Regions from separate parts of the Dialister sp. i34-0019-2H8 genome, predicted to be linked through region 2. Evidence: riboswitches for the same ligand, from Rfam matches in the RefSeq annotation. Region 2 holds a riboswitch; the other holds the start of a gene.
What was found. A riboswitch is a leader RNA that binds a small molecule or an ion and turns the genes downstream of it on or off. The one in region 2 is predicted to bind cobalamin.
Positions count from the first base shown of each region.

Region 1: it holds a riboswitch for cobalamin, as region 2 does, so the genes downstream of both, ACGG9R_RS10690 (TonB-dependent receptor plug domain-containing protein) here and ACGG9R_RS05750 (hypothetical protein) in region 2, are expected to answer to the same signal.

Region 1 is NZ_BAABYQ010000001.1:2,459,269-2,465,053, reverse strand. Features, by position in the region: gene uraA (uracil permease) at 1-461, opposite strand, end outside; gene ACGG9R_RS10695 (ATP-binding protein) at 990-2,255, shown strand; gene ACGG9R_RS10690 (TonB-dependent receptor plug domain-containing protein) at 2,354-4,294, opposite strand; cobalamin riboswitch at 4,387-4,570, opposite strand; gene rnhA (ribonuclease HI) at 4,785-5,549, opposite strand; gene ACGG9R_RS10680 (exonuclease domain-containing protein) at 5,659-5,785, opposite strand, start outside.
Region 2 is NZ_BAABYQ010000001.1:1,332,685-1,338,469, reverse strand. Features, by position in the region: gene ACGG9R_RS05755 (DAK2 domain-containing protein) at 1-715, shown strand, start outside; cobalamin riboswitch at 931-1,106, shown strand; gene ACGG9R_RS05750 (hypothetical protein) at 1,219-1,575, shown strand; gene ACGG9R_RS05745 (hypothetical protein) at 1,617-2,585, shown strand; gene ahpC (alkyl hydroperoxide reductase subunit C) at 3,018-3,581, shown strand; gene ACGG9R_RS05735 (FAD-dependent oxidoreductase) at 3,596-5,200, shown strand; gene leuS (leucine--tRNA ligase) at 5,508-5,785, shown strand, end outside.

The sequences.
Region 1 (5,785 bases), 1.1 Mb from region 2:
TGCGGCTCACCGATGAAGCCGGACATGGTCATGGCGAGCGGTGCCAGTTCGAGCCCGATGATCGCGACGATCGCGCCCATGGCAGCCGGCGGGAAGAGGACATCGATCCAGCCGACGCCGATCTTCTTCACGAGGAGTGCGATGATCATGAAGCAGAGACCGAAGGCGATGAAGCCGCCCTGGGCATCCGCATACGTCATGCCCGCCGTCGCCGTCACCGCCAGCACCGGCGAGATGAAGGCGAAGGACGAGCCGAGGTAGGCAGGGAGCTTCCACTTGCAGATGGTGAGGTAGAGGAGCGTCCCGATGCCGTTCATGAAAAGGCAGGTCGCGGGGTCTACATTCAATAGGAAGGGCACCAGCACCGTGGAGCCAAACATGGCGAAGAGGTGCTGCAGCGAGAGGGGGATGGTGGGGAGGAGCGGGAGCCGCTCCTCGACTTCGATGATTCTTTTGCTCATAAGCGTTCTCCTTTTGGGGAAATAGTGACTAGTGACTAGTGACTGGGGATTAGGAAAATCAGACGGGGAGACTTCTTGCCTTCATGTATCCCCTTTCCCACTTTGGGAACATACGGAAGCGGGATAAGTGGGGGCGAGTCCTGGGGAAACGCTGATTCAGTCTGACAACGATTGAATCAGTGTTTTCCTAGAAAAAAGGAGGCTTTCGAAAAAACGAAAGAGCCTCCTTCCTTTGCCTGACTGTGAATTTTTACCTGTCATATTTTATTCTTTTTGCGAAAGAAAAGCAAGTGGGGAACGTCGGGAGGGAAATTCACAGACTGAAAAGCAGACGCAATATTGCGTCTGCTTTTCAGTCTGTGATTTATATACAGAGTTATGCGTGCGTGGTATAATAATCATGAAAGAGCCGATACATACAGGATAAAAACCTGATTATACATTTCATAATGGGTAATTTCAAAAGATAGATGCACTGAAAATTAGACGTAATATTGCGTCTGATTTTCAGTGAAGAGGAGTGCTACGATGGAGTTCAAACGACAGAAATACATGGATGCGCTGGTGGAGCGCATGCACAATGGCATGATCAAAGTGGTGACCGGGATTCGCAGAAGTGGGAAGTCTTATCTTCTCTTCAATCTCTTTGTCCGTTACCTGATGCAGCAGGGAACGGCGATGGATCATATCCTCACCATGCAGCTCGACCGATGGGATATGCGGCGCTACCGAGATCCCGACATGCTCCTCTCTTGGATTCACGAACGCATGACGGATGAAGGGGACTACTATATCCTTCTCGATGAAGTACAGTTTCTCGATCACTTTGAGGAAGTGCTGAATTCCCTCCTGTATGAGTCACATGTGGATGTGTACGTGACAGGGAGCAATTCGAAATTTCTCTCCAACGACATACTGACTGCCTTCCGCGGGCGCGGGGACGAGATCCATGTCTACCCGCTGGTCTTTTCGGAATTCATGGAGCAGTACGACGGGGATATGTACCACGGTTGGGCTGACTACGCGACCTATGGCGGTCTTCCGCAGGTCGCGTCCATGAAGACAGAGCAGCAAAAGATCACCTACCTGCAGAGCCTCTTCAAGGAAACGTATCTGAAGGACATCCTGGAACGGCATAAGCTCAAATATCCGGAGGGGATGGAAGACCTGGTGAATGTGCTCGCCTCCTCTATCGGTACGCTGATGAATCCGACCAAGATCCTGGCGACCTTCCAGAGCCGCTTCCATTCGAAACTCAGCCTGAATACCATTCGCCAGTACATCGATTTCCTTGAAGAAGCCTTTCTGATACAGAAGGCCGTCCGCTACGATGTGAAGGGCAGAAAATATATCGACACGCCAGTGAAGTACTACTTCGAGGATGTGGGACTCCGAAATGCGCGGCTTGATTTCCGACAGGTAGAGGAAACGCACCTGATGGAGAATATCATTTACAATGAACTGCGTTGCCGCGGCTACCTGGTGGACGTTGGCGTAGTGAATCGGAGAATACTCGATGAAGAGAGTGGGCGGATGCTGAGCCGTCAGCTCGAAGTGGACTTCATCGCGAGTCTGGGAAATAAGCGATACTACATCCAGTCCGCCTTCCACTTGCCGGATGAGGAGAAGCTTCGTCAGGAGAAGGCCTCTCTCCTCGCCCTTTCAGATGGGTTCAAGAAGATCATACTCGTCAAGGATGTCATGCGCCCGCGCCGCGGTGATGACGGGATCCTCATTATGAGCGTCTTTGACTTCCTCCTCTATCCTCATGGGCTGGATGAGGTGTTTGCGTAGGGCAGCGGTTGCGGCGCAACGATGCACAATAAAAGCGATGAGATTTTTGTCTCATCGCTTTTATTGTGTGTGATGCAGTGCTCGCACATGCTTGCTTCTTAGAACTGGAATTGGAGGCCGATCTCGAAGTTGCGGCCGGGAGCGGAGTACCAGTATTGATACTTTGTTGGATCAGCATTCGGGCCGTAGGAGGTGCCGACATCAGTGTAGAACTGGTCAAAGATGTTGTTCACTCTGGCAAAGAGGGTGGCTTCTTTGGTGAACTGGTAGTTGGCAGCAATATCCCATACCCAGTAGCTAGAGTAGTCTTTCATGGTATCCTTTGTCGTGTATCGATCCATGATACCGCGTCCCCATAAGGAGGCAGTCAACTTGCTATTCTGGTAATTGATGCCGATATTAAGTTCATGCTTTGGAATGTTGGCATATACCGTGTTTTTGGTGGAAGAATCTGCGTTAATGTATGTGTAGCCTAAAGTGGCGCTGACATGTTTATTGAATTCTTTCTGCAGAGACAGATTGACGCCATTATTTTTGATTTTCCCAGAGTTTCCATAGTTAAAAGCGGCACTATCCCATCCGATGAGGTTGTCGGCACGCTGGGTGTAAATATTGAGTGTGCCGGTAAGGGTGGAATTGAACTTATGATTGACACCCATTTCTACGGTATAGCCCTTTTCTGGGTCCAAGTTGGGTGCATTTTTGCTCATATAGTACAGTTCAAGGAGTGAAGGCGCTCTAAAGAATTTTTTGTAATTGACATAATAGTTTGTGTTTTCACTGGCCTTGTAGCCAATGGAAAGGCTTGGGGAAGTATTATTTCCGTATTGGCTGTTATGTGTGATACGAATGCCTGGGGTTACATTCCACTTGTCTGTGATGTCCCATTTATCCTGCACATAGAAGGCAGTAGTGGTTACGCTGGCACCTTCTTCCGGAGACTCCTTAGCAGGGGATCCACCACCGTAAGAATATTTATAATGAGGAATCTCATCTTTGTACCAATCGAAGCCACCGATAATTGTTTGGTCGTTTCCTTTATAAGTGAGTTGATCGGAGATACCGGTGGTCTTCATGTGGATATCTGTATAGCCACTTCCATCTGCTATGTTTGTGAGGTTGTTATAGTTATCTTCGATGCGATTTTGATTTCTGTAGATTGAGAACTGATTAGAAACACGATCGCTGATTTTTGCGTTATATTGCAGGCTGATACGGTCATTATCTTTTTTACCGTGATCAGCTTGTGTGCTGGTAGTGCCGCCATCGGGGCGCGTATAGTCTAATTTATATTTTTCATAATTGAAAACGAGATTGGAGTCATTGCCAAAGTCATATCCAAATTTAGTGGAAATTGATTTCGCGTTCAAGTGATTGATGGTATGACGATCCCAGCCGTCCTTGTACGTGCCCTGTAATTCTTTGTGAGCATCTACTGTCCAGAAAAAACCATTGCTGCTACCTTCGTTATAGATACCATACTTTTCTCCATTATAGCTGGCACGGGAGAGATCGAGCTTTGTGTGTACCTGACCGTCTTCTGGCTTTTTTGTGATGATGTTGATGGCACCACCTTGCGCATCACTGCCGTAGAGAGTAGACGCGGCTCCTTTCAATATCTCAATATGGTCGATGGAGTTCATGTTGGTCAAGGTGCCTAAAGCGGTGGTTCTGCTCATAACACCATTGGTGTTGATTCTCATACCATCAACCATGATAACTACATTTTGGCTACCATTGATTGTTAGTGGATTGGTGAAAGAAATCTGGCTAGAGGCATTCTGAGAGCCAAGAGCGACACCGGGTACAGAACGAATAGCTTCGGTCACATCACTATAGTGTTTTGTGGCAATGTCCTTCGCAGTTACGACTGCGACATCCGCATTGGCGTCGATCTTCTTTTCCGGTGTACGGCTCGCAGTAACGACCACCTCATCTAACGAATAAAAATTCGGGGGGGTGCTTTCTGCCTGCACGCTAAAAGCGCCTGTGGTAAGCACAAGAGCTGCCAAAGACGCTGTCAAAATTTTCTGATTCATTTTACTTCCTCCTTTATCCCGTATGGATGGAAACTTGAAAACAACCTGCGCCATCTGCTTCCGGTATACATCGCACCATCCGCAGCGGATCAGTTGTCTTCATCAAAGAGGGCAGTTCTTCTGGCTCGGCGTCCTCGCCTGTCCTCGTCTTCCCGGTTTCCCAGTGACATCGTGAGGAGGGCTCAGCCTTACAGCGGCGGGACCGCGACGGATTTGCGCCGTCTTCTCTTTTTACTTTCAAAGATTTTTTGAAAGACCTTCTTTGATTCAATATAAAAATGCTGTATGTATTATACAGCATTCACGCAGAAAAGGGAAATGAAATTTTAATGATTGAGGGTTCAAGGTTCAAAGGGTTCCGGTGGCGGCTTCGCCGCATTTTAGATGACGGTATTCTCGTATCGTCAGCCTTCCCCTCGAGGGGAAGGTGCCCCGAAGGGGCGGATAGGGTACTGGCGGTATGAAAGAAAGTGGGAAGGAGCGTCCCCAGTCACCATTTCTTGAACTTCATCGCTTCGCCTTTCGCAAGGGTGTCGCACATTTCGTTGTACTTTGTCCCGACATGGCCTTTGACCCATTCGAAGGTGAGGCGGTGGGGCGTCATGACACGGTCCAGGGCTTTCCAGAGGTCCTGATTGGAGACGGGGGTCTTGGCGGCGGTGAGCCAGCCGTTGCGTTTCCAGTTGTAGAGCCAGCGGTTGGTGATGGCTTTCTGCAGGTACTTGCTGTCGGTGTGGAAGGTGATGGTGCGGCGGATGCCGTCATCCAGGAGCTTCAGTGCTTCGTAGGCGGCGCGGAGCTCCATGCGGTTGTTCGTAGAGGCGGGCTCGCCGCCGGAGAGGGTGAGGAGCTCGCTGCCCTCGGCAGTGAGGAAGACGGCGGCAAATCCGCCGGGCCCATTGGGGTTCACGAGGCAGGAGCCGTCGGTGTAGATGATGAGTGTCTCGGGGAGGATGATGCGCTCGGTCTTGCCGTCGTAGGAGATGCAGCTGATGTCCATGGGTTCGGCGTAGGCGGGGTATTTCTTCTCGAGTGTTTCGATCGTTGGTGCGGGCTTTCTGGGGATGGCCGCATGGACTGCGGCTTTCGGCGGCGGGGCGATGGGCTTGCCGTACCAGGCCTCCGCTTCGGCTTGGGTGGCAAAGCCTTTGTAGATGGCTCCGGGAAATCCGGTGACTTCTTTCTGGCAGTCGCTCCAGCTGTAGTAGACGCCCGCATGGTGTCCGCGCTTGACGACGTAGTATTTCTTGGGCATGGGGTTCCTTTCGGGGAAATGGAGAGCGGGGGCAAGGGGAGGTGTGCCGCGCCCTTTTTCGTTTCATGAAAATGCGGCGCTCTGTGAAGGGGCGCCGCTCGATGATCTCTTATTCTATGCAGATGCTTCCGTCTTCGACCATTTTCCAGAAGCAGTAGAGGGTGGCTTTCGTATCAGCGAGGCTGTCGTGCCAGCCTTCCTCGGAGTAGCCGTAGTATTTCGCGCAGGTGATGAGT
Region 2 (5,785 bases):
GTGTGATAACATGGTCGACCAATTTCATAGAAATAAAGAAAAGCAGCAGAAGATGGAAAAGAAACCGCTTGGTGTCCTGACCGTGGTCTCTGGAGAAGGCTGGACAGAGCTTTTCGAAAAATCAGGCTGTGATGTTGTCTCCGGCGGCCAGTCCATGAATCCATCCGTGCAGGAACTCTCGGCAGGTATGGAAAATGGACAGTATGAGAAATATATCATCCTGCCAAATAACAAAAACATCATTCTTGCTGCGCAGCAGCTGAAGAAAATGCTTGGTGAAAAAGTCCATATCGTACCATCCACGAACCCGATGGAAGGGCTGGCAGCTGCTATGGTTTTTGATGGTAAGGCCACTATCGCGGAAAATCTTGATGCCATGGCCGATCGTCTTTCAGACATCAGGAGCGGTATGATCACGACCGCTGTACGTGACAGCATCGTCGGTGAATCCACCATTCACAAGGACGACTTCATGGGTCTTGTCAAAGGTTGTGAAGTCATCTCTGTACCGGAGCTTTCCGACTGCTTCATGCAGGTACTTGGTGAACTTATTGATGAAGATACCGAGATCGTCACCATTTACTTCGGAAAAGACCTTTCGGAAGAAGACTGTCAGAAAGAGATCGAGAAGGCAGAAAAAGCCTACCCGAATGTCACCTTTGAAATGTACGAAGGCGACCAGCCGCTGTATCCGATGTTTATCGCAGCAGAATAAGGAACATGAAAAGCAGAGCGAGAGCTCTGCTTTTTTTTTATGGGAATGATGAGGTTCTTTACACAAACACCGAATACATCTGACGCTGCGATTGAATCAGCGTTTCTTCAGGTTATCAGGATTTGAAGGGATAACGCACAGCCATCGAAAAGTACGCATCGGCTGCTTATGTCGGCCCTCCAGCATCATAGGACAATAAAATCTCTTGACATTAGTGGGAAATAAGAATATCCTATGAAAAGGTTAGTGAGTGATATTTACAGGGGAATCCGGTGAGACTCCGGAACTGTTCCGCAACTGTATAGGGAGTTTTCTCATGGCAATTCCTTCGCACGGACATGGGAGAGCAGGGAACCAAGTCAGAGCGCCTGAAAGATGTAGTCCGATCGTAAGCCATCGAGAGAGTGGCCGCAGGATCTTGGGATGGAGAAGTCCATCCTGACTTCGTGCGGCTTTTTTAGGTGTTACAGCGATGAATTTCTCATTTTTAAGGAGGAATGAAAATGAAAAAGAAAATGGGTGCCTTTATTTTATGCTTCGCCCTTCTTGGTGCGGGATGCGTCTTTGCAGAGGAGGAGAAGACGAGCCCGGAGGTCGATCCGGCAGCGACACAGATGACAGAGGCATATCCATCTCCGGATGCCATCCTTCCGCCAGTGCCTGTACCGCCGGAGAAGGGGATCCAGGATGTAGCCGCTTTTCAAAAATATGCAGAAGAGGTGGATCTGTATGTGAAAGCCTGCCAGCACTACATTGACGGAGCGACAAATGGTGCGAATGCCATCATAGAAGCCAGAAATAAAGCTGTAAAAAAGGCACAGGAAGCGGTAGATGTGTACAATCGCTTTTTTGATAAATAATAAACTGTTCCAGTCAGATACATAGAAAAGGATATACTCCGATGAAACAACTGATCAGCTACTATCGTATGCCGGGTGACCGGGAGGAGGAGATCTCGCGTCTTATCCATGCGGAAGGTCTGGATGGGGTGGAAAACCTCATATATGGCAGTCAGGCGGGGAGTCCGCCATTTTTGCAAATCACCGTGGGAACGCATCTCAGGTACTGGCCCTATTGGATGGATTTCTATGAAGGGAATAAGGATCGTCTGTTTGAAATTTTTACAAATCAGGATAATATACGCCAAATGTATGGCGCAGAGGATAGAGAAGGCTGGATACAGGTCATCCGTGCGAATATCCGTGCAGCACTGGCTGAGAAGCCCCGCTATTTGGTCTGGCATGTGCAGGAGAGTACGCCTGAAGAGGCCTTTTCCTGGCGCTTCCGCCATACCGATGAAGAAGTTCTGGCAGCGACGGCAGAGCTCTATCAGTCTTTCCGCGATCTGATCCCGGACGGGGTATTCATTCTCTTTGAAAATATCTTCTGGCCGGGGCTTTACCGGCTTGAACCAGAGAAGGTGGAATACTTTTTCACAAGACTGGATGATCCCGCTCATACAGGCCTTATGTTTGACAGCGGACATTTCATGATCACGAATCCGGATCTGAAAAGCGAAAAAGAGGCCGCGCTCTATATCAGGGAATGCATGAAGCGGCTGGGGAAAATGAGAGCGCTCGTGAAAGGTATTCATCTCTCCTGCTCTCTTTCCGGAGCATATATCCGCCAGTTCAGGCGAGAAATGCCGGTTCCGCTGACGAATCAGGTCATGATGCGTCATATATGTTCTTTGGATCATCATGATCCGTTTCGTACGAGAGCCGCCAGAGAGATCGTCGAGGCCATCGAGCCGGACTATGTGACGCATGAACTTTTCGGGAATACGTTCACCGAAGCGGTAGTGAAGGCACGAAAGCAGGCGTTACTGGTGACAGGGGCAAGGGAAACGCAAGTATATCACAGCGTTTGACTTCACAGGCATTTTAAGGAAACACTGATTAAATCGTTGTCAGATTTTACTCTTGAATTTTTATGCATAGCGAGGAATAACCTAACGAGAATAGCGAGCTATTTAAGGAAGGCTATGACGAAGCTATGTATAAAAATTCTTGTAGAATTTGACTCTGCGATTTAATCAGCGTTTCCTTAGGCAAAGCATAAAACCAAACAGTAATTTCCTCGGCATTCTCCTAAATCTGTGAGGCATAGAATTATTTTTCTTTGTCATTTTCCTGTAGTCCCCTTAAACTGGTAAAAATACCTGAAATCGAAAATTTTCAAAATACTATATTGACATTTTTCGAATAACCCGCTATAATACATTCAGAAAGTTAAATATGCTTCGTGAGGGTTCGATACGAATCCTGTACGAGAGAGTATTTCTTATAAGGAGGAATCCCAAATGTCTCTCAACGGTAAAAAAATTAGCGAATTCAAACTGAATGCATTCCAGCAGAACGATTTCATCGAAGTCACCGATAAGGATCTTCTCGGCAAGTGGAGTGTGCTCTTCTTCTATCCGGCGGACTTCACCTTTGTGTGCCCGACCGAACTTGAAGACTTGCAGGGCAAGTATGCTGACTTCCAGAGAATCGGATGTGAAATTTATTCTGTTTCCTGCGATACCCACTTTGTTCACAAAGCATGGCATGAATCGTCTCAGGCAGTCGGCAAGGTCGAGTATCCGATGATCGGCGACCCGACCGGTAAACTGTCTAAGGAGCTTGATATCTACATCGAAGACTCCGGCCTCACAGAAAGAGGTACCTTTGTCATCAATCCGAAGGGCGAAGTCGTACTGTACGAAGTGAGCGCAGGCAACATCGGCCGCAATGCGGATGAGCTGCTTCGCAAGGTCGAAGCCGCTCAGTTCGTATATGAGCATGGCGATGAAGTCTGCCCGGCTAAATGGCAGCCAGGTGCAAAAACACTGAAACCGTCCTTTGATCTGGTTGGAAAATTATAAAAAGGAGCGGCATCATGGAAAAACGATATGATGCCATTATAGTAGGCGGAGGACCGGCAGGGCTCTCCGCCGCTATTTATATGGCACGAGCACGTTTTCATGTCCTTGTCATCGAAAAAGAGAAGATGGGTGGACAGATCACGATCACATCTGAAGTGGTGAATTATCCCGGCGTTTATAAGACGGACGGGGAGGCACTGACCCGAGAAATGGTGCGTCAGGCTGAAGCCTTCGGTGCAGAATTTTTGACGGCAGAAGTAAAGAGCCTGTCGCTTACTGCAGATACAAAGGTGGTACATAGCGATCGAGGAGATTTTGAGGCGATGGGTATCATCTATGCAGCCGGTGCGCATCCCCGTCTTGCCGGATTTTCCGGCGAAAAAGAATTCCGTGGGCATGGTGTCGCTTATTGTGCGACATGTGATGGAGAGTTCTTCACCGGAAAGGACATCTTTGTTGTTGGCGGTGGGTATGCAGCCGTGGAGGAAGCCCTTTTCCTCACTAAGTATGGTCGCAAAGTCCATGTCCTTGTTCGCGGAGATGACTTTTCGATCTCGTCTGCGGCTGTCGATGAGCTGAAAGAGCATCCTGATGTTACGATTTCCTATCATACGGAGGTGGTGCGGATTGAGGGTGACAACGCTGTCCGCTGCCTCGTCCTTAAAGATCGGAAGAGCGGAGAAGAGCGTCTTGTAGAAGCCAAAGATGGTGATTATTTCGGTGTCTTTGTCTTCGTTGGATACGCGCCAGAGAGCGGACTTCTGAAAGGACAGGTCGAGCTGGATCCTGCAGGCTACGTGGTGACAGATCGTGAGCAGCAGACGAATCTGCCCGGCGTATATGCAGCGGGCGATATCTGTGTGAAGCAGCTCCGTCAGGTCGTGACGGCTGTCAGCGATGGTGCGGTCGCTGCTACTTCGCTGGAACGGTATCTGGGGAATCTGTATCGACGTCTCGGCCTTCGTCGTATCTATGCGCGAAAGAAAGTCGTCAAAGAGGAAAAGACGGCTCCCAAAGCTGTGGCAGGAGCTTTTCTTGATGATGCGATGCGTGAAGCTTTATCGCCTGTTCTTGCCCGCTTTGAGAAGCCTCTTCTCCTCAGAGTATCGAGTGACGGCACTCCGCTTGCAGACGAAGCAGAAAGTCTGGTACGGGAACTTGCCGGCCTTTCAGATACACTGTCCTATGAAGTGGTGAGAGAGGGGAATCCGGATGTCACCATTTCTATCTGCAGCGCGGAAGGAAAGGATCTGGGACTCCGTTTTCACGGTGTTCCCGGCGGGCATGAATTTAATTCCTTTATTCTGGCACTCTACAATGCAGCAGGTCCCGGGCAGGATGTGGGAGAAACCCTGCAGCAGCGTATAGAAGGGATTTCTCGCGATATTCACATAGATATTGCGGTCTCTCTCTCTTGTACCATGTGTCCTGATCTCGTTGCCGCTGCCGAACGGATCGCTGCGGATAATGACCATGTCTCTGTCGATGTGTATGACCTCGCACACTATCCGGACATGCAGAAGAAATACAACATTATGAGCGTCCCCTGTTTGATCATGGATGGAAAGACGTATTTTGGGAAAAAGAGCCTTGAGGAGCTCCTGCAGATCATAAGATAAAAGAAGGAAACATTGCTTAAAGGGATGCGTCAAAATGCACAGGCATTTTGACGCATCCTTTTTTACGTTGTCTTTATCGCTGGTTAGAAGATATATTCGGACTTAATTTGAATTTCTTTAAAAGCATAAAAAACAAACAATGTCAAGTATTATCTATTATCAACTAACAACTGTTGATTTAAATCACGGAAATCAACCCTCTTCACAAACGAAAATCTATTTGACGCTACCCACGGCAGGCTCTATAATAGAAAGAACTGTTTTATCAAAAATGTCGACAGTAACGAAAAATTTGGAAGGTGAAACTATGCACGAAAAGTACGTACCTCAGCAGATCGAAAAGAAATGGCAGAAAATCTGGGAGGACACCAAAGCATTTGAAACTCATTCTGACCCGGGCAGAAAGAAATACTATGTACTGGAAATGTTCCCGTACCCGTCTGGCAATCTCCATATGGGGCATGTCAGAAACTACTCCATCGGCGACGTTGTCGCTCGTTTCAAGACGATGCAGGGATTCAATGTCATTCATCCGATGGGCTTTGATGCCTTCGGCATGCCGGCCGAAAATGCGGCTATCAAGCA